Linked DNA regions of Leptothrix cholodnii SP-6. Each later gene encodes a partner of the first gene's protein in a complex. Links are inferred from orthologs where the notes say so. Each region holds a gene or a part of one and is shown on either strand. Other genes may lie near its edges. The genes, in order: mfd and uvrA.

Region 1 (9,645 bases):
GCCCGACATCGTGACGATGGCCAAGTCGATGGCCGGCGGTTTCCCGATCTCGGCCGTGATCGGCCGCGCCGAGCTGATGGACGCGCCCGGCCCCGGCGGCCTGGGCGGCACCTATGCCGGCAGCCCTTTGGGTTGCGCCGCGGCGCTGGCAGTGCTGGAGGTGTTCGAGGAAGAAAACCTGCTGGAGCGCAGCCGCGACGTGGGCAAACGCCTGACCGCCGGCCTTCAGGCCATCGCCGCACGCCACAAGAGCATCCAGGACGTGCGCGGGCCGGGCGCGATGGTGGCGATCGAGCTGTTCAAGGATGGCGACCTTCACCAGCCGGATGCCGACCTGACCAAACGCATCTGCACCGAGGCGATCCGGCGTGGCCTGGTGCTGCTGAGCTGCGGCGTCCACGCCAACGTGATCCGCATCCTGGTGCCGCTGACGGCCAGCGATGCGGTGATCGACGAAGGCCTGGCGATCCTCGCCGCGAGCTTCGACGCGGTGGCCTGAAGCCGCCGCCATTGCCACTGACCGGCGAACCTGCCCCACCCCGATCGGAAACCGCATGGACATGACCACCAACCCGCTGGCACTGCTGAACGACCCCGGCCTGCTCAAGACCGACGCGCTGATCGACGGCGAGTGGATCGCCGGCACCAGCCGCTTCGACGTCGCCGACCCCGCCACCGGCGCCAGGCTGGCGGACGTGGCGCTGCTGGGCGCGAGCGAAACCGCAGCCGCGATCGCCGCCGCCAACGCCGCCTGGCCGGCCTGGCGCGCCAAGACCGCCAAGGAGCGCGCCGGCATCCTGATGAAGTGGTACCAGCTGCTGATCCAGCACGCCGACGACCTGGCCCGCATCATGACCGCCGAGCAGGGCAAGCCGCTGGCCGAGGCGCGCGGCGAGGTGGTCTACGGCGCCAGCTTCATCGAGTGGTTTGCCGAAGAAGCCAAGCGCGTTTACGGCGAGACGATTCCGAGCACCGACGCCAACAAGCGCTTCATCGTGCTCAAGCAGCCGATCGGCGTCTGCGCGGCGATCACGCCGTGGAATTTCCCGATCGCGATGATCACGCGCAAGGTCGCGCCGGCGCTGGCCGCGGGCTGCCCGGTGATCATCAAGCCGGCCGAGCAGACGCCGCTGTCGGCGCTGGCCTGCGCCGAGCTGGCCCAGCGCGCCGGCATGCCGCCGGGCGTGCTCAACATCCTGACCGGTGATGCCGAGAGCTCGATCGAGATTGGCGGCGTGCTGTGTGCCTCCGACGTGGTGCGCCACCTGAGCTTCACCGGCTCGACCGAAGTGGGCCGCATCCTGATGCGCCAGTGCGCGCCGACGATCAAGAAGCTTAGCCTCGAACTCGGCGGCAACGCACCCTTCATCGTCTTCGACGACGCCGACATCGACAGCGCGGTCGAGGGCGCGATGGTCAGCAAGTACCGCAACGCCGGCCAGACCTGCGTCTGCGCCAACCGGCTGTACGTGCAGGACAGCGTCTACGACGCGTTCGTCGAGAAGCTCGCCGCCAAGGCCGCGGCGATCAAGGTCGGCAACGGTTTCGAGGCCGGTGTCAACCAGGGGCCGATGATCGACGCCCAGGCGCTGGCCAAGGTCGAATCCCACGTGGCCGATGCCGTCGCCAAGGGTGCCCGGGTGGTGGTGGGTGGCAGCCGAGGTGCTGGCGCGCTGGGCCAGCGTTTCTACACGCCGACGGTGCTGTCGGACGTGACCGCCGAGATGCTCTGCGCGCGCGAGGAAACCTTCGGCCCGGTGGCGCCGGTGATGCGTTTCAAGACCGAGGCCGAGGCGATCGCGCTGGCCAATGCCACCGAGTTCGGTCTGGCGGCTTATTTCTACAGCCGCGACATCGGCCGCATCTTCCGCGTCGGCGAGGCGATCGAGGCCGGCATGGTGGGCGTCAACACCGGGCTGATCTCGGTGGCCGAAGTGCCGTTCGGCGGCGTCAAGCAGTCGGGGCTCGGCCGCGAGGGCTCGCGGCACGGCATCGAGGATTACGTCGAGATGAAGTACCTGTGCCTGGGCGACATCCTGCGCTGAAGGCCGTGGCGACGACCGGGCGCCCGCGCCTCAGTCGTCGTTGGCTGCGCCGCCCGTGCCGCCCATCATGCCGGCGCGCAGCGTGCCCTTGGACTGCACCGCCGACGCATACGCCAGCCTGAGCAGTTCCTCGGCCTGGCGGCCGTGTTCGGGGTAGAGGCTGACACCGGTGCCGATGCCCAGCACGGCCTGCTGGCCGGTGACGACATAGGGCTCGCTCATGCTCTTGGCCAGCTTGGCGGCCACCCGCTCGCCATCCTGCGGCCGTTCCATGCTGGGCAGCACCGCCGCGAAGGCGTCGGCACCGACCACCGCCACCACGTCGCTCGAGCGCAGCCCCGCGCGCAGGCGCACCGCGGCCTTGCGCTTGAGCAACTGGGCGGCCTGCTCGCCGAGCCGGGCCTGCACCGCTTCCAGGCCGTCGAGCCGCAGCACCAGCAGGGCCATCGGCATCGGCTCGCGCTCGCGCAGTGCACACAGCTGATTGAGCAGCTCGACCAGCAGCGCGCGGTTGGGCAGGCCGGTGGACAGGTCGATCGACCAGGCCCGGCGGACCTCGAGGTCCTGTTGCTTGCGCTGTACCGCCAGCCAGATCGCGCGCCGCAGCCGCGCGCCTTGCGTGTCCTCGATCGCCAGCACGTCCTGCACGCCGATCTGGATCAGGCGGCGTGCCAGATCGCGATCCGGCGACGGCCAGGCGACGATCACCGCCGAAGCCGTCGCGGCCTGCGACAGCCCCTGCCACGACAGCAGCGCCTGGGCCTGCGTGCGCGTGCTGCAACCGATCACGATCGCCTGCGGCGCATGCACCTGCATGTAGAGCACCAGGGCGTCGAGGCTCTCGCAGGCGTCCCAGACGATGCCCTCGTCGCCCGCACCGTCCGGATTCAGGGCTCCGAGCCCCAGGTGGCAGGCGGTGATCGGGTTGGAACGTGAGTTGGACATGGCGGCGAACTGCAGGCTGCTAAATGAAATACAGGGCGCTGATATTACTGAAACCCTCCGGCGTTGGCGCTCGACAGATTCTGCGCAAACTGCATGCGCAGCGATCTTCGACCGATTTCCGGATATTGAAACTGACTTCGGCGCAATCCGGGGGGTGCGCGGGAAGGTGCGGCGCAAACACGAAGTGTGGCGCTCCCGCCTCATCCTTTAGGGGGAGGCGGATTTTCACGCACCTCACCTACGCTTTGAGGCAGTTCCAGCCCGAGGCCATGTCATGAAAATCTTGTTGCTCAGCGACCACAGCAGTCTGCACATGCTCCTCCAGCACGTGCTGCAAGGGCGCACCGCCGAGGCGCAGGTCTGGCGCACGCACGCCCTCGCCAGTGCGCTGCCCTATCTGCGGCAGGAGCCCGAGATCGAAGTCGTCATGCTCGACATCGCCCTGTGCGGCTGGTCGCGCCTGGCCACGCTGGTCAGCACGCTCAGGCCGTGCCTGGGCCACCGCAGGCTGGTCCTGCTGGTCGACGCGCTGCGCGACACCGCGCTGGTGCGGGCGCACGGAGTCACCGTCGACCTCTGCCTGTCCAAGGCGAGCGGGGTCACGGAGATGGTCGAGCGGCTGCTGCAGAGCAGCCGGCCGCCGCACATCGCGCCGATCTGCCTGGACTTGCACTTCGGCCCCACCGTCATCCATGCCCCGAAGGCATCGGCCGAGTTCACGCAGCTGGTCTGGTGAGCGGGCGCCGGCCCCCGCCTAGAATCCGCCGCGTCTGTTGAAGCCCGACGTCGCCCGGCAACCGCCCGGTGGCGTGGCGGCGTTTCAGCGGCTCAACCCCGAGCCCCGTCCATGCTGCTTCCGAACATCGCACCCGGCAAACGCTTTGCCGTTTCACGCCCGATCGGCTCCGCCGATGCGCTCTTGCTGGCCCGCTTCGCCCAGGCCCGGGTGGCCAGCCGGCAACTGCTGGCCGTGATCGTGGCCGAGCCCGCCGACGCCCAGCGGCTGCCCGACGAACTGGCTTTCTTTGCCCCTGAACTGCGCGTGGCGGTGTTCCCCGACTGGGAAACCCTGCCCTACGACAGCTTCAGCCCGCACCAGGACCTGATCTCCGAGCGCCTGGCCACGCTCTGGCGGGTGCGCTCGGGCGAGGTCGACGTGGTGCTGCTGCCCGCCACCACGGCGCTGACCCGGCTGGCGCCGCCGTCGTTCCTGGCCGGCTACACCTTCCATTTCAAGCAGAAGCAGAAACTCGATGACGCCGCGCTCAAGGCACAGCTGACGCTGGCGGGCTATCAGCACGTCAGCCAGGTGGTGTCGCCGGGCGAATACGCCGTGCGCGGCAGCCTGATCGACCTGTTCCCGATGGGCTCGCTGGTGCCCTACCGGGTCGACCTGTTCGACAACGAGGTCGATTCGATCCGCGTCTTCAACCCCGACAGCCAGCGCAGCCTCTACCCGGTGCCCGAGGTGCGGCTGCTGCCCGGGCGCGAGTTCCCGATGGACGACGCCGGGCGGCAGGCCTTCCGGGCCCGCTGGCGCGAAAAGATGGACGGCGACCCGAGCAAGGCGCGCATCTACAAGGACATGGCCTCGGGCATCGCCACCGCCGGCATCGAGTACTACCTGCCGCTGTTCTTCGAGCAGCCGGCCACCTTCTTCGACTACCTCGGCGACGCCGCCGCGCTGGTGCTGCACGGCGAGGTCGACGAGGCGCTGGCGCGTTTCTGGGGCGAAACCCGCGAGCGCCACAAGTTCCTGCGCCACGACCCCGAGCGGCCGGTGCTGCCGCCCGAGGACATCTACCTGCGCCAGGAAGAATTCTTCGCGCGGTGCAACCAGCACGCCCAGCTGTCGATCCGCGGCAACGACCCCGTCGAATGGGCCCGGCCGCTGCCCGACCTGAGCGTGATCCGCGGCGGCACCGATCCGCTGCAGCGCCTGGAGCAGCAGCTCGAGAAGATCCGCAGCCAGAAGAACCGGCTGCTGATCGTGGCCGAAAGCGCCGGCCGGCGCGAGAGCCTGCTCGAACTGCTGCGCGACCACCGGCTGGAGCCGCCGCCGATCGACGGCCTGTCGGCCTTCATCGCCAGCGACCACCCGTACGCGATCGCCACCGCGCCGCTGGCCGCCGGTTTCTTCTGGACCGACGCGACGGCCGACTTCGGCATCCAGTTCGTCACCGAAACCGAACTCTTCGACGCCACGCCCACCGCACGCCGGCGCCGCAAGCAGGAGCAGACCAGCGACGTCGAGGCGCTGATCAAGGACCTGTCGGAGCTGAAGGTCGGCGACCCGGTGGTGCACGCCAACCACGGCATCGGCCGCTACCAGGGGCTGGTCAGCATCGACCTGGGCGAGGGGCCGACCGAGTTCCTGTTCCTCGAATACGCCGACCAGGCCACGCTCTACGTGCCGGTGTCGCAGCTGCAGCTGATCAGCCGCTACACCGGCGTCAGCGCCGAAGAGGCGCCGCTGCACAAGCTCGGTTCCGGCCAGTGGGAAAAGGCCAAGCGCAAGGCGGCCGAGCAGGTGCGCGACGCCGCCGCCGAGCTGCTGAATCTGTACGCGCGCCGCGCTTCGCGCGAAGGGTTTGCATTCCGTTTCTCGCCGCAGGATTACGAGGCGTTTGCGGCCAGCTTCGGCTTCGAGGAAACCGCCGACCAGAACGCCGCGATCCACGCCGTCATCCAGGACATGATCAGCCCCAGACCGATGGATCGGCTGGTCTGCGGCGACGTCGGTTTCGGCAAGACCGAGGTGGCCTTGCGCGCCGCCTTCGTGGCGGTCACCGGCGGCAAGCAGGTGGCGCTGCTCGCGCCGACCACGCTGCTGGCCGAGCAGCACTACCAGACGCTGGCCGACCGCTTCGCGCAGTGGCCGGTCAAGGTGGCCGAGATCAGCCGCTTCCGCTCGACCAAGGAGGTCAAGGCCACGCTCGACGGCCTGGCCGCCGGCACGGTCGACATCGTGGTGGGCACGCACAAGCTGCTGAGCCCGGACTCGAAGTTCAAGAACCTGGGCCTCCTGATCATCGACGAGGAACACCGTTTCGGCGTGCGCCACAAGGAGCAGATGAAGGCGCTGCGCGCCGAGGTCGACGTGCTCACGCTCACCGCCACGCCGATCCCGCGCACGCTGGGCATGGCGCTCGAAGGGCTGCGAGATCTGAGCGTGATCGCCACCGCGCCGCAGCGGCGCCTCGCGATCAAGACCTTCGTGCGCAACGAGACCGGCGGCACGATCCGCGAGGCCGTGATGCGCGAGTTGAAGCGCGGCGGCCAGGTCTACTTCCTGCACAACGAGGTCGACACGATCGAGAACCGGCGCCAGAAGCTCGAGGAAATGCTGCCCGAGGCGCGCATCGCGGTCGCCCACGGCCAGATGCCCGAGCGCGAGCTCGAGCGCGTGATGCGCGACTTCGTGGCCCAGCGCCACAACGTGCTGCTGTGCTCGACCATCATCGAGACCGGCATCGACGTGCCGAGCGCCAACACCATCGTCATCAGCCGCGCCGACAAGTTCGGCCTGGCGCAGCTGCACCAGCTGCGCGGGCGCGTCGGTCGCAGCCACCACCAGGCCTACGCCTACCTGCTGGTGCCCGACACCGAGGGCCTGACCAAGCAGGCGCAGCAGCGCCTGGACGCCATCCAGGCGATGGAGGAACTGGGTTCGGGCTTCTACCTGGCGATGCACGACCTGGAGATCCGCGGCGCCGGCGAGGTGCTGGGCGACAACCAGAGCGGCAACATGATGGAGGTCGGCTTCCAGCTCTACAACGAGATGCTGGCCGAGGCGGTGCGGGCGATGAAGGCCGGCGAGGAGCCCGACCTGCTGTCACCCACCGGCTTCTTCGGCGCCGCCACCGAGGTCAACCTGCACGCCCCCGCGCTGCTGCCCGACAGCTACTGCGGCGACGTGCACGTGCGCCTGAACCTCTACAAGCGCCTGGCCACGGTCGACAGGCTCGACAAGATCGACAGCCTGCTCGAGGAGATCGTCGACCGCTTCGGCAAGCTGCCCGCCCAGGGCCAGACGCTGTTCGACCTGCACCGCCTGCGGGTGCAGGCGCGGCCCTACGGCGTGGTCAAGATCGACGCGGGCCCGGCGGTGATGAACATCCATTTCAAGCCGAACCCGCCGATCGATCCGATGCGCATCATCGAGCTGGTGCAGAAGAACCGCAACGTCAAGCTCGCCGGCAACGACAAGCTGCGCATCGACCGGGCCTACCCCGACGCCAAGGACCGGGCGCAGTACGTGCGCGACGTGCTGCGCGCACTCGGCCAGCCGCAGGCCAAGGCGGCCGCCACCTGAATGCACAGGGCCGCGTGCCCGCCGGCGGCACGGCATCGTTAGCATTGCCGCCTTTCCATTCACGCACACGACCGGCTCGGCCGGCCCCTGCAGATGCCTCAAGAATTTGCCTCCGGCCTGGTGATCCAGGGTTTCACGCCGCCCCTGGCGCTGGCGAACTTCCGCCTGATCGCCTTCGACATGGATTCGACGCTGATCAACATCGAATGCGTTGACGAGATCGCCGACGCCGCCGGCCGCAAGGCCGAGGTGTCGGCCATCACCGAGGCCGCCATGCGCGGCGAGATCGCCGACTACAAGGAAAGCCTGCGCCAGCGCGTGGCGCTGCTGGCCGGCGTGCCGGTGGCGGCGCTCGAGCAGGTGTTCAGCCAGCGCCTGCAGCTCAACCCCGGCGCCGAGGCCCTGGTGCGCGCCTGCCAGGCCGCGGGCCTGAAGACGCTGCTGGTGTCGGGCGGCTTCACCTTCTTCACCGACCGGGTGCGCGATCGCCTCGGCCTCGACTTCACGCGCAGCAACGTGCTCGAAGTGGCCGACGGCCAGCTGACCGGGCGCATGGTCGACCAGCCTTGGGGCGACATCTGCGACGGCGACGAGAAGCGCCGCATGCTGCTGGCCACTTGCGCCGATCTGGGCATCGAGCCGAGCCGGGCGATCGCGATGGGCGACGGCGCCAACGACCTGCCGATGATGGCGGTGGCCGGCCTGTCGGTGGCCTATCACGCCAAGCCGCGGGTGCGCGAGCAGGCGATGGTGGCAATCAACGAGGGTGGGCTCGACCGCCTGCTCGAACTGCTGGCCTGAGTTCGTTGCGGTGCCGCGATGGCGGCGCCGGGTTCAGAAATCCAGTTCGAGCAGGGTCTGCAGTTCGTCGCACCAGACGTCGAACTCACGCGCGTTGACGCCCAGTGCCAGCAGCGCCTGGGCGCCGCCGCGCTCCCACTCGCCGTGCCGGTTGCGGCCTTGCTGGCGCTGCAGGAAGCGCTCGGCCAGCAGCGCCAGCGCGATCAGGTGGCGCAGCCGCGGGGTCGCGGGGTTGGCGAAGACGCGGTAGTCGTGGTGCAGGCGCACCGCCTCGACGATCTCGGCGCTGACGCCCCAGCTGTGCGCCAGCGCCGCGCCGACCACCGCGTGATCGGTGCCGTGCCGGGCGTTCTCGACCTCGGTGAACGGGCGCCGGCCGAGGTTGGCCTCGGCCAGCGTGACGCGGTAGCTGGGCTGCTCGAAACGCTGGATCAGCACCGCGATGCCGACGTCGCAGAACAACCCGAAGGTGTGCGCCACGTCGGGCTCGATCACGCCGTGCTGGCGCGCCAGCCAGCTCATCGCCAGGCTGCGGCGATGCGCCACGTCCCAGAACCGCTCCAGGCTCGGGCCGCGCACCGGCAGCACCTTGCGCAGCACCAGCGCGCTGAGGATGGCGATGCAGCGCTGATTGCCCAATTGCTCGAACGCCCGGCGCAGCGTGCCGGCGGCGCGAGGCACGCCGGGCCAGCGCGCGTTGGCCACCTTCAGCAGCGCGGCGGCCACCGCCACGTCGTAGGAGGCCAGCTGCACCAGCATGTCCTGGCGCGGCTCGTCGCGCAGCAGTTCGGTGTGCAGGCGCTCGAGCAGCTGCGGTCGCGGCGGGATGCCGATGTCGCGCACCAGCGTGGCGAGTTGTCCGGTGTCGACCGGCGGGACGGCAAGTTCAGGCAGTGACATGTCACGGATCCACGACGTGCGGGCCGCTCGGGGCGAGCTGACGGCCTCACCCCTTCGTTTCGGCGCGGCGTCGTCGAAATTGAGGGGCAAACCGTGATCCGATGTGAGCCGGTCCGGTCGGTGGTCAGTCGGGCTGGCTCATGACGACGATGCCGTCGGCGTCGGCGGCCAGCCAGTCGCCCGGGCGCACCCAGACGCCCTGGATCTGCACGGCGACGTCGGTCTGGCCGACGCCTCGCCGGTCGGTCGGCAGCGGCATCGCAGCCAGCGCGCGGATGCCGACCTCGCTGACCGCCAGCTCGGCGACATCGCGCACGCAGCCGTCGATCACCAGGCCGGCCCAGCCGTTGCGCGCCGCGGCGGCGCCCAGGTTGCCACCGAGCAGGGCGCGGCGCAGCGAGCCGCCGCCGTCGACCACCAGCACGCGGCCCAGGCCCGGCGACTCGACGGCGGCCTTGAAGTGGCTGTTGTCCTCGTGGCACTTGACCGTCACCACCCGGCCGCTGAAGGCGCTGCGCGCGCCGAAGTCTCGGAACACCGGCGGCAGCACGCGGAAGTCACCGTCGCTGTCGTTCTTGTGGGCATCGCAGAGGTCGCAGGTGGCTGGGGACGAGATGGCGGAGTTCATCGGCGGAAGGG
Region 2 (9,084 bases), 1.9 Mb from region 1 along the record:
GCCTGCTCGACGACGATCGGCGGCGCCTGGGCACACGCGTCAGCAACGTGCCGGTGCTCGGGCCGCTGGACAGTGCGCCGCGCTGGGCCGAGCTGCACGGCATCAGCCACATCATCGTCGCGCTGCCGTCGGCCACGCCGGCCGAACGCCGCCGCGCGCTCGACCTGGCCGCCGCCACCCATCTGCCGGTGGTGACGGTGCCCAGCGCCGCCGAGCTGCGCGAGGGAACCACGGTGACGCGGGTGCGCGAGATCGAGGCCGAAGACCTGCTCGGCCGCGAGCCGGTGCAGCTCGACGAAGGCGGCATCAGCGAGGCGCTGGGTGGCAAGGTGGTGCTGATCACCGGCGCGGGCGGTTCGATCGGCTCGGAGCTGTGCCGCCAGGTGGCGCGTTACGGCCCGCTCAAGCTGGTGCTCTACGAGCTGAGCGAGTTCGCGCTCTACCGCATCGAGCAGGAGCTGAGCGAGCACTTCCCGCATATCCCGCTGGTGCGGCTGGTGGGCGACGTGCGCGACCCGGAGCACCTGCGCGCCACCTTCACACGCGTGCGCCCGCAGGTGGTGTTCCACGCCGCGGCCTACAAGCACGTGCCGCTGATGGAGGAGGACAACGCCTTCGCCGCCTTGCGCAACAACACGCTCGGCACCTGGCGCGCAGCCAGCGCGGCGGCCGAGGCGGGCGCCGAACGTTTCGTGCTGATCTCGACCGACAAGGCCGTCAACCCGACCAACGTGATGGGCGCGAGCAAACGCGCGGCCGAGATGGTGATCGCCAAGCTCGCGGCCGAGGTGCTGGCGCGCGGCGGGCGCACGCGTTTCATGGCGGTGCGTTTTGGCAATGTGCTGGGTTCGTCGGGCAGCGTGATCCCGAAGTTCAAGGAGCAGATCGCCCGCGGCGGGCCGGTGACGGTGACACACCCCGACATCACGCGCTTCTTCATGACCATCCCCGAGGCTGCGCGACTGGTGGTGCAGGCCGCGGCGATCGGCGAGGGCGGTCAGGTGTTCGTGCTCGACATGGGCGAGCCGGTGCGCATCGTCGACCTGGCGCGCGACCTGATCCGCATGAGCGGCCATTCGGCCGACGAGATCCCGATCACCTTCAGCGGCCTGCGCCCGGGCGAAAAGCTCTACGAAGAACTGCTGGCCGACGCCGACGCGACGCTTGCGACGCGCTTCGAGCGCCTGCGCATCGCCCGCCTCGACGACCGCGGCCACGACGTGCAGGCATTGCTCGACTGGGCCGCCGAGCGCAGCAGCGCGCCCGACGACGAAGTGCGCGAACGGCTGGCGCGGCTGGTGTCGGAATACCGCCGCGCCGGGCATTGAAAACGGGGAATTCGCTTCCGGCCCGACAATCCGGCCGGTTCCAATCCTCGGGTTTCTTGACGTGATGCATCGCCGCTCCCTGTTGTCCCTCGCCGCTGTCGCCTTGTTGTTGACCGCCTGTGCCTCGGCGCCGCCGGTGGCCGTCAAGCCGCCGCCGTTGCCGCGCATCGGCCTGGCGCTGGGCGGTGGTGCCGCCAAAGGCTTCGCCCATGTCGGCGTGATCAAGGTGCTGGAAGCCGCCGGGCTGACGCCCACCGTGGTGGCCGGCACCAGCGCCGGCAGCGTGGTCGGGGCGCTCTACGCCTCGGGCTTGAGCGGTTTTGCGCTGCAGGAGCAGTCGTTTGCGCTCGACGAGGAGCGCATCAAGGACCTGACGCTGTTCGGCGTCGGCGGCGTGATCAAGGGCGACAAGCTGCAGGCCTATGTCAACGAGCTGATCAAGAACAAGCCGCTGGAGCAGATGAGCAAGCCGTTCGCGGCGGTGGCCACCGACCTCGACAGCGGCGAGCGGGTGATCTTCACGCGTGGGAACACCGGCCAGGCGGTCCGCGCCTCGTGCAGTGTGCCGGGGGTGTTCCAGCCGGCGCTGATCGGCGGCAAGCGTTATGTCGACGGTGGCCTGGTCAGCCCGGTGCCGGTGGACGCGGCGCGCCAGCTCGGCGCCGACATCGTCATCGCGGTCGACATCTCGTCGAAGGCGCGCGACGGCAAGGCGGCCGGCATGCTCAGCAACCTGAACCAGACCATCACGATCATGGGCCAGAAGCTCGGCGAGCAGGAGATGACACGCGCCGAGGTGGTGATCCGCCCGCGTGTGGGCCAGATCGGCGCGACCGATCTCGACCAGAAACACGTGGCGGTGCTCGAAGGCGAAAAGGCCGCCCAGGCCGCGCTGCCGCAGATCCGCGCAGCGATCGAGCGCTGGCAGCAGGCCCAGCTGGCGCGGGACGCGGCCACGGCCGTCAGGCGCTGAGGTCGCGCTCGCGGCGTGCGGGGTTGGCGCCGAGCGACCCGCCCGGCGCCGCGTTCATCGCGCCAGCAGCGGCTTGAGGAAGCGCCCGGTGTGGCTCTCGGCGCACTCGGCGATCTCTTCGGGCGTGCCGGCGATCAGCAGCCGCCCGCCGCCCGAGCCGCCTTCAGGGCCCATGTCGAGCAGCCAGTCGGCGGTCTTGATGACGTCGAGGTTGTGCTCGATCACGACGATGGTGTTGCCGGCGTCGCGCAGCTGGTGCAGCACTTTCAGCAGCAGGCCGATGTCGTGGAAGTGCAGGCCGGTGGTCGGCTCGTCCAATATGTAGAGCGTGCGGCCGGTGTCGCGCTTGGACAGCTCCAGCGCCAGCTTGACGCGCTGCGCCTCGCCGCCCGACAGCGTGGTCGCCGCCTGGCCGAGCTTGATGTAGCCCAGTCCGACGTCGAGCAGCGTCTGCAGCTTGCGCGCGATGCTGGGCACGGCGTTGAAGTAGGCGTGTGCGTCCTCGACCGTCAGCTCCAGCACCTGGGTGATGTTCTTGCCCTTGTAGAGCACCTCCAGCGTTTCGCGGTTGTAGCGCTTGCCGTGGCAGACGTCGCAGGCGACGTAGACGTCGGGCAGGAAGTGCATCTCGACCTTCAGCACACCGTCGCCCTGGCAGGACTCGCAGCGCCCGCCGGCGACATTGAAGCTGAAGCGCCCCGGCCCGTAGCCACGTTCGCGCGCCATCGGCACCTCGGCGAACATCTCGCGGATCGGCGTGAACAGGCCGGTGTAGGTGGCCGGATTGCTGCGCGGCGTGCGGCCGATCGGGCTCTGGTCGACGTTGATGACCTTGTCGAAGGCGTCCAGGCCTTCGATCTCGTCGTGCGGCGCCGGCTCGAGGTGGCTCTGGTAGAGCTTGCGTGCCACCGCGGCGTAGAGCGTGTCGTTGACCAGCGTGCTCTTGCCCGAGCCCGACACGCCGGTCACGCAGGTGAACAGGCCGACCGGGATCTCGGCCGTCACGCCGCGCAGGTTGTTGCCGTGGGCGTTGACGATGCGCAGCACGCGCGGATCTTTCTGGTCCGACAGCTTGTTGCGGCGCTGGGGGATGGCGATCTTGAGTACCTGGCCGAGGTAGCGACCGGTCAGCGAGTTGGGGTCGGCCGCCACGTGTTCGGGCGTGCCTTGCGACATCACCTGCCCGCCGTGTACGCCGGCACCCGGGCCCATGTCGATGACGTGGTCGGCGGCGCGGATCATGTCCTCGTCGTGTTCGACCACCAGCACGCTGTTGCCGAGATCACGCAGGTGCTTGAGGGTGCCGATCAGGCGATCGTTGTCGCGCTGGTGCAGGCCGATGCTGGGTTCGTCGAGCACGTACATCACGCCCGACAGGCCCGAACCGATCTGGCTGGCCAGGCGGATGCGCTGGGCTTCGCCGCCCGACAGGGTGTCTGCGCTGCGGTCGAGGCTCAGGTAATTGAGGCCGACGTCGTTGAGGAAACGCAGCCGCGCGCGGATCTCGCGCACCACCTTGTCGGCGATCTCGGCCTTGGCGCCCTTGAGGTGCAGGGTCTCGAAGTAGGCCAGGCAGTCGGCCAGCGTGGCGTGTTCGACCTGGTAGATCGCCAGCGGCTTGCGGCCGAGCGCGTCGTCCTGGTCGTCGACCAGCAGGACGTGGCGGGCCTCGCGTCGCAGCCGGGCGCCGTCGCAGTCGGGGCAGTGCTTGACGCTCTGGTAGCGCGTCAGGTCTTCGCGCACGGCGGGGGAATCGGTCTCGCGGAAGCGCCGTTCCAGGCTCGGCAGGATGCCTTCGAAGGGATGCTTGCGCTTGACGCTGCGTTTCTTGCCGCCTGCGCCTTCGGCTTCATACGTGAAGGCGATCTCCTCCTCGCCCGAGCCACGCAGCAGCACCTGCCGGTGTTCGGGGGCGAGTTCTTCGAAGGCGGTGTCGAGGTCGAAGTCGTAGTGCGCGGCCACGCTCTCGAGCAGCGAGAACGTGTACGAGTTGCGGCGGTCCCAGCCCTTGACGGCGCCGCTGGCCAGGCTGAGCGACGGGAAGGCGACCACGCGCTCGGGGTCGAACACGGTGACCATGCCGAGGCCGTCGCAGCTGGGGCAGGCGCCGACCGGCGAGTTGAACGAGAACAAGCGCGGTTCCAGTTCGGACAGCGAGTAGCTGCACACCGGGCAGGCGAACTTGCTGGAGTAGAGGTGTTCCCTGCCCGTGTCCATCTCGAGCGCGATGGCGCGGCCTTCGGCGATGCGCAGCGCGGCTTCGAAGCTCTCGGCCAGGCGCTGGGTGACGTCGGCGCGGCTCTTGAGGCGGTCGATGACGACGTCGATGTCGTGTTTCTCGGCTTTCTTGAGCTTGGGCAGGTCGGCGGCCTCGACCACCTGGCCGTCGACCCGGAAGCGCACGTAGCCTTGCGCCTGCATGCTCTCGAACAGTTCGACGAACTCGCCCTTGCGATCACGCACCACGGGTGCCAGCACCATCAGTCGGGTTTCGGCAGGCATGGCCAGCACGGCGTCGACCATCTGGCTGACGCTCTGAGCTTCGAGCGGCTGGCCGTGGTCGGGGCAATGCGGCGTGCCGGCGCGGGCGTAGAGCAGACGCAGGTAGTCGTGGATCTCGGTGATCGTGCCGACGGTCGAGCGCGGGTTGTGGCTGGTGGCCTTCTGCTCGATCGAGATCGCCGGGCTCAGGCCCTCGATCACGTCGACATCGGGTTTGTCCATCAGTTGCAGGAACTGCCGCGCGTAGGCCGACAGGCTTTCCACGTAGCGGCGTTGGCCCTCCGCATAGAGGGTGTCGAACGCCAGGCTGGACTTGCCCGAGCCGGACAGTCCGGTGATCACGACCAGCGCATGCTTGGGCAGGTCGAGGTCGATGTTCTTGAGGTTGTGGGTGCGGGCACCACGCACGCTGATCTTCGGGTGCGGATGCACGGTGGAAACACCGGTAGACATGAGGATGCAATCTGTCGAGGCCAAGCGGACGATCATAACGACGGGGTTGACGTCATCGGACGTGCACATTGGCTCGAGACTGCCGTGGGTGCCCCGTCGCGCTGGATGCCAATCAGGCGTTCAGCATTGCGGCGCGGCATCGAGTGGTCGCCCGTCGGCTGACGAGGAGTGCTCTATCAACACTCTCTATTTATATAGGCAGGAGGGGGCGGATCCGCTGCCGACGGGGTGGTGCGGATCGCTGTGCTCATGGGCTCTCAAAGAATTTCTCCCCAGCCACTTGCGCGCCGATGAAGTTCCGGTGCATAATTGCGGTCTTCGCTGCTCACCACCTAGTTGGCTTGCAGCAAGACCGGCGGCGATGCCAAAATGATTCAGGTTCTGACCTGCGTCGTGTTGGCGATCAAACAGTCGGTTGGTGATGTTAAAAACTTCTTCGAAAGTTGTTGACGAAACCAAAAAGACGGTTGATAATCTCGCCTCTGCGCTGTTTGCAACAAGTTGCTGACAGCAAGCGCAAGAAGTGGTCTGCAAAGACGGCGGCTTGCGATGTTCTTTAAAAATATACAGCCGATAAGCGTGGGCGTTTGAAGGCGAGTGCCAAGGGTTCTGTAGGCAACTGCGGGCTCGAGGTCTTATGGACTTTAAACGCTCATGGATAGAGAAGTGAAGTTCACTTCGATTCCTTAGAGCAAATCAAGATCGAACTGAAGAGTTTGATCCTGGCTCAGATTGAACGCTGGCGGCATGCCTTACACATGCAAGTCGAACGGTAGAGGAGCAATCCTCGAGAGTGGCGAACGGGTGAGTAATGTATCGGAACGTGCCCAGTAGTGGGGGATAGCCCGGCGAAAGCCGGATTAATACCGCATGAGACCTGAGGGTGAAAGCGGGGGACTCGCAAGAGCCTCGCGCTACTGGAGCGGCCGATATCAGATTAGGTAGTTGGTGGGGTAAAAGCCTACCAAGCCTGCGATCTGTAGCTGGTCTGAGAGGACGACCAGCCACACTGGGACTGAGACACGGCCCAGACTCCTACGGGAGGCAGCAGTGGGGAATTTTGGACAATGGGCGAAAGCCTGATCCAGCCATGCCGCGTGCGGGAAGAAGGCCTTCGGGTTGTAAACCGCTTTTGTCAGGGAAGAAATCCTTTGAGTTAATACCTCGGAGGGATGACGGTACCTGAAGAATAAGCACCGGCTAACTACGTGCCAGCAGCCGCGGTAATACGTAGGGTGCAAGCGTTAATCGGAATTACTGGGCGTAAAGCGTGCGCAGGCGGTTGTGTAAGACAGATGTGAAATCCCCGGGCTCAACCTGGGAACTGCATTTGTGACTGCACAGCTAGAGTACGGTAGAGGGGGATGGAATTCCGCGTGTAGCAGTGAAATGCGTAGATATGCGGAGGAACACCGATGGCGAAGGCAATCCCCTGGACCTGTACTGACGCTCATGCACGAAAGCGTGGGGAGCAAACAGGATTAGATACCCTGGTAGTCCACGCCCTAAACGATGTCAACTGGTTGTTGGGAGGGTTTCTTCTCAGTAACGAAGCTAACGCGTGAAGTTGACCGCCTGGGGAGTACGGCCGCAAGGTTGAAACTCAAAGGAATTGACGGGGACCCGCACAAGCGGTGGATGATGTGGTTTAATTCGATGCAACGCGAAAAACCTTACCTACCCTTGACATGTCAAGAATCTTGCAGAGATGTGGGAGTGCTCGAAAGAGAACTTGAACACAGGTGCTGCATGGCCGTCGTCAGCTCGTGTCGTGAGATGTTGGGTTAAGTCCCGCAACGAGCGCAACCCTTGTCATTAGTTGCTACGAAAGGGCACTCTAATGAGACTGCCGGTGACAAACCGGAGGAAGGTGGGGATGACGTCAGGTCCTCATGGCCCTTATGGGTAGGGCTACACACGTCATACAATGGCCGGTACAGAGGGCTGCCAACCCGCGAGGGGGAGCCAATCCCAGAAAACCGGTCGTAGTCCGGATCGCAGTCTGCAACTCGACTGCGTGAAGTCGGAATCGCTAGTAATCGCGGATCAGCTTGCCGCGGTGAATACGTTCCCGGGTCTTGTACACACCGCCCGTCACACCATGGGAGCGGGTTCTGCCAGAAGTAGTTAGCCTAACCGCAAGGAGGGCGATTACCACGGCAGGGTTCGTGACTGGGGTGAAGTCGTAACAAGGTAGCCGTATCGGAAGGTGCGGCTGGATCACCTCCTTTCTGGAAACAAGCATTCAAATTCTTGCGCCCACACTTATCGGCTGTACAAACGACAGTGACAGAACAGAATTGGGGTCTGTAGCTCAGTCGGTTAGAGCACCGTCTTGATAAGGCGGGGGTCGTTGGTTCGAATCCAACCAGACCCACCACCAATCAGACACGGGGGATTAGCTCAGCTGGGAGAGCACCTGCTTTGCAAGCAGGGGGTCGTCGGTTCGATCCCGTCATCCTCCACCATCCATTCTGTTCTTGCTGTTCGATGCAAACCAAAGTCTCGCGATTGTCGGTCGTGATTTTGGTTTGCCATCGAAAGTTGGCTGTTGTTCTTTAAAAATTCGTAGAGTCGAATCAGATTCACTGGCGGAAAGCGTTCAGCGTGTAAAGTGCTGGGCGCACCGTGCCGTCAGTGATAATTGATTGCGTCACCAGACATCAATACCGTGGAGCAATCTGCGGGAGTTGAAAGTACGGCGAAAACGTAAATACTCAAAATTTGGTCCTGGCCTAGTCCGCTGGGATCGAATCATTCCTTGACGATGTCTGCGAGAGTGGATGTCAAAGTTATAGGGTCAAGTGAATAAGTGCATGTGGTGGATGCCTTGGCGATTACAGGCGATGAAGGACGTGATAGCCTGCGAAAAGCTTCGGGGAGCTGGCAAATTAGCTTTGATCCGGAGATATCCGAATGGGGAAACCCACCCGCAAGGGTATCGCATGCTCAATACATAGGCATGCGAGGCGAACCCGGCGAACTGAAACATCTCAGTAGCTGGAGGAAAAGACATCAACCGAGATTCCGAGAGTAGTGGCGAGCGAAATCGGAAGAGCCTGCACGTTTTAGCAGTCGACTTATCAGAACGGAATGGAAAGTCCGGCCACAGCGGGTGATAGCCCCGTATGGAAAAAGTTGACTGTGGAACTGGGCGTGCGACAAGTAGGGCGGGACACGTGAAATCCTGTCTGAAGATGGGGGGACCATCCTCCAAGGCTAAATACTCGTAATCGACCGATAGTGAACAAGTACCGTGAGGGAAAGGCGAAAAGAACCCCGGGAGGGGAGTGAAATAGATCCTGAAACCGCATGCATACAAAAAGTAGGAGCCTCGCAAGGGGTGACTGCGTACCTTTTGTATAATGGGTCAGCGACTTACATTCAGTGGCAAGCTTAACCGTGTAGGGAAGGCGTAGGGAAACCGAGTCCGAATAGGGCGATTGAGTCGCTGGGTGTAGACCCGAAACCAAGTGATCTATCCATGGCCAGGATGAAGGTGCGGTAACACGCACTGGAGGTCCGAACCGACTAGTGTTGCAAAACTAGCGGATGAGCTGTGGATAGGGGTGAAAGGCTAAACAAACTTGGAAATAGCTGGTTCTCTCCGAAAACTATTTAGGTAGTGCCTCAAGTATTACCGTCGGGGGTAGAGCACTGTTATGGCTAGGGGGTCATGGCGACTTACCAAACCATTGCAAACTCCGAATACCGACGAGTACAGCTTGGGAGACAGAGCACCGGGTGCTAACGTCCGGACTCAAGAGGGAAACAACCCAGACCGCCAGCTAAGGTCCCTAAGATTGGCTAAGTGGGAAACGAAGTGGG

The links.
Region 2: the proteins of mfd (region 1) and uvrA are in contact, whole or in part, in a crystal structure (PDB 4DFC), measured with the Escherichia coli proteins. The link is inferred for Leptothrix cholodnii SP-6 from one-to-one orthologs.

The regions. Positions count from the first base shown.
Region 1 is NC_010524.1:2,169,886-2,179,530, forward strand. The notes cover bases 3,516-7,505. They hold mfd (transcription-repair coupling factor), read left to right. Parts: upstream 3,516-3,837; coding sequence 3,838-7,305; downstream 7,306-7,505. Other genes in these bases: LCHO_RS10060 (hypothetical protein), read left to right, coding at 3,516-3,726; serB (phosphoserine phosphatase SerB), read left to right, coding at 7,399-7,505. Outside these bases: gabT (4-aminobutyrate--2-oxoglutarate transaminase), read left to right, coding at 1-499; LCHO_RS10050 (NAD-dependent succinate-semialdehyde dehydrogenase), read left to right, coding at 555-2,045; LCHO_RS10055 (GGDEF domain-containing protein), read right to left, coding at 2,076-2,990; more of LCHO_RS10060, read left to right, coding at 3,304-3,515; more of serB, read left to right, coding at 7,506-8,106; LCHO_RS10075 (HDOD domain-containing protein), read right to left, coding at 8,140-9,006; ribonuclease E activity regulator RraA, read right to left, coding at 9,131-9,634. UniProt on the Escherichia coli protein: Couples transcription and DNA repair by recognizing RNA polymerase (RNAP) stalled at DNA lesions. Mediates ATP-dependent release of RNAP and its truncated transcript from the DNA, and recruitment of nucleotide excision repair machinery to the damaged site.
Region 2 is NC_010524.1:318,525-327,608, forward strand. Bases 2,156-5,584 are described here. They hold uvrA (excinuclease ABC subunit UvrA), read right to left. Parts: upstream 5,257-5,584; coding sequence 2,356-5,256; downstream 2,156-2,355. Other genes in these bases: LCHO_RS01500 (patatin-like phospholipase family protein), read left to right, coding at 2,156-2,301. Outside these bases: LCHO_RS01495 (polysaccharide biosynthesis protein), read left to right, coding at 1-1,328; more of LCHO_RS01500, read left to right, coding at 1,393-2,155. UniProt on the Escherichia coli protein: The UvrABC repair system catalyzes the recognition and processing of DNA lesions. UvrA is an ATPase and a DNA-binding protein. A damage recognition complex composed of 2 UvrA and 2 UvrB subunits scans DNA for abnormalities.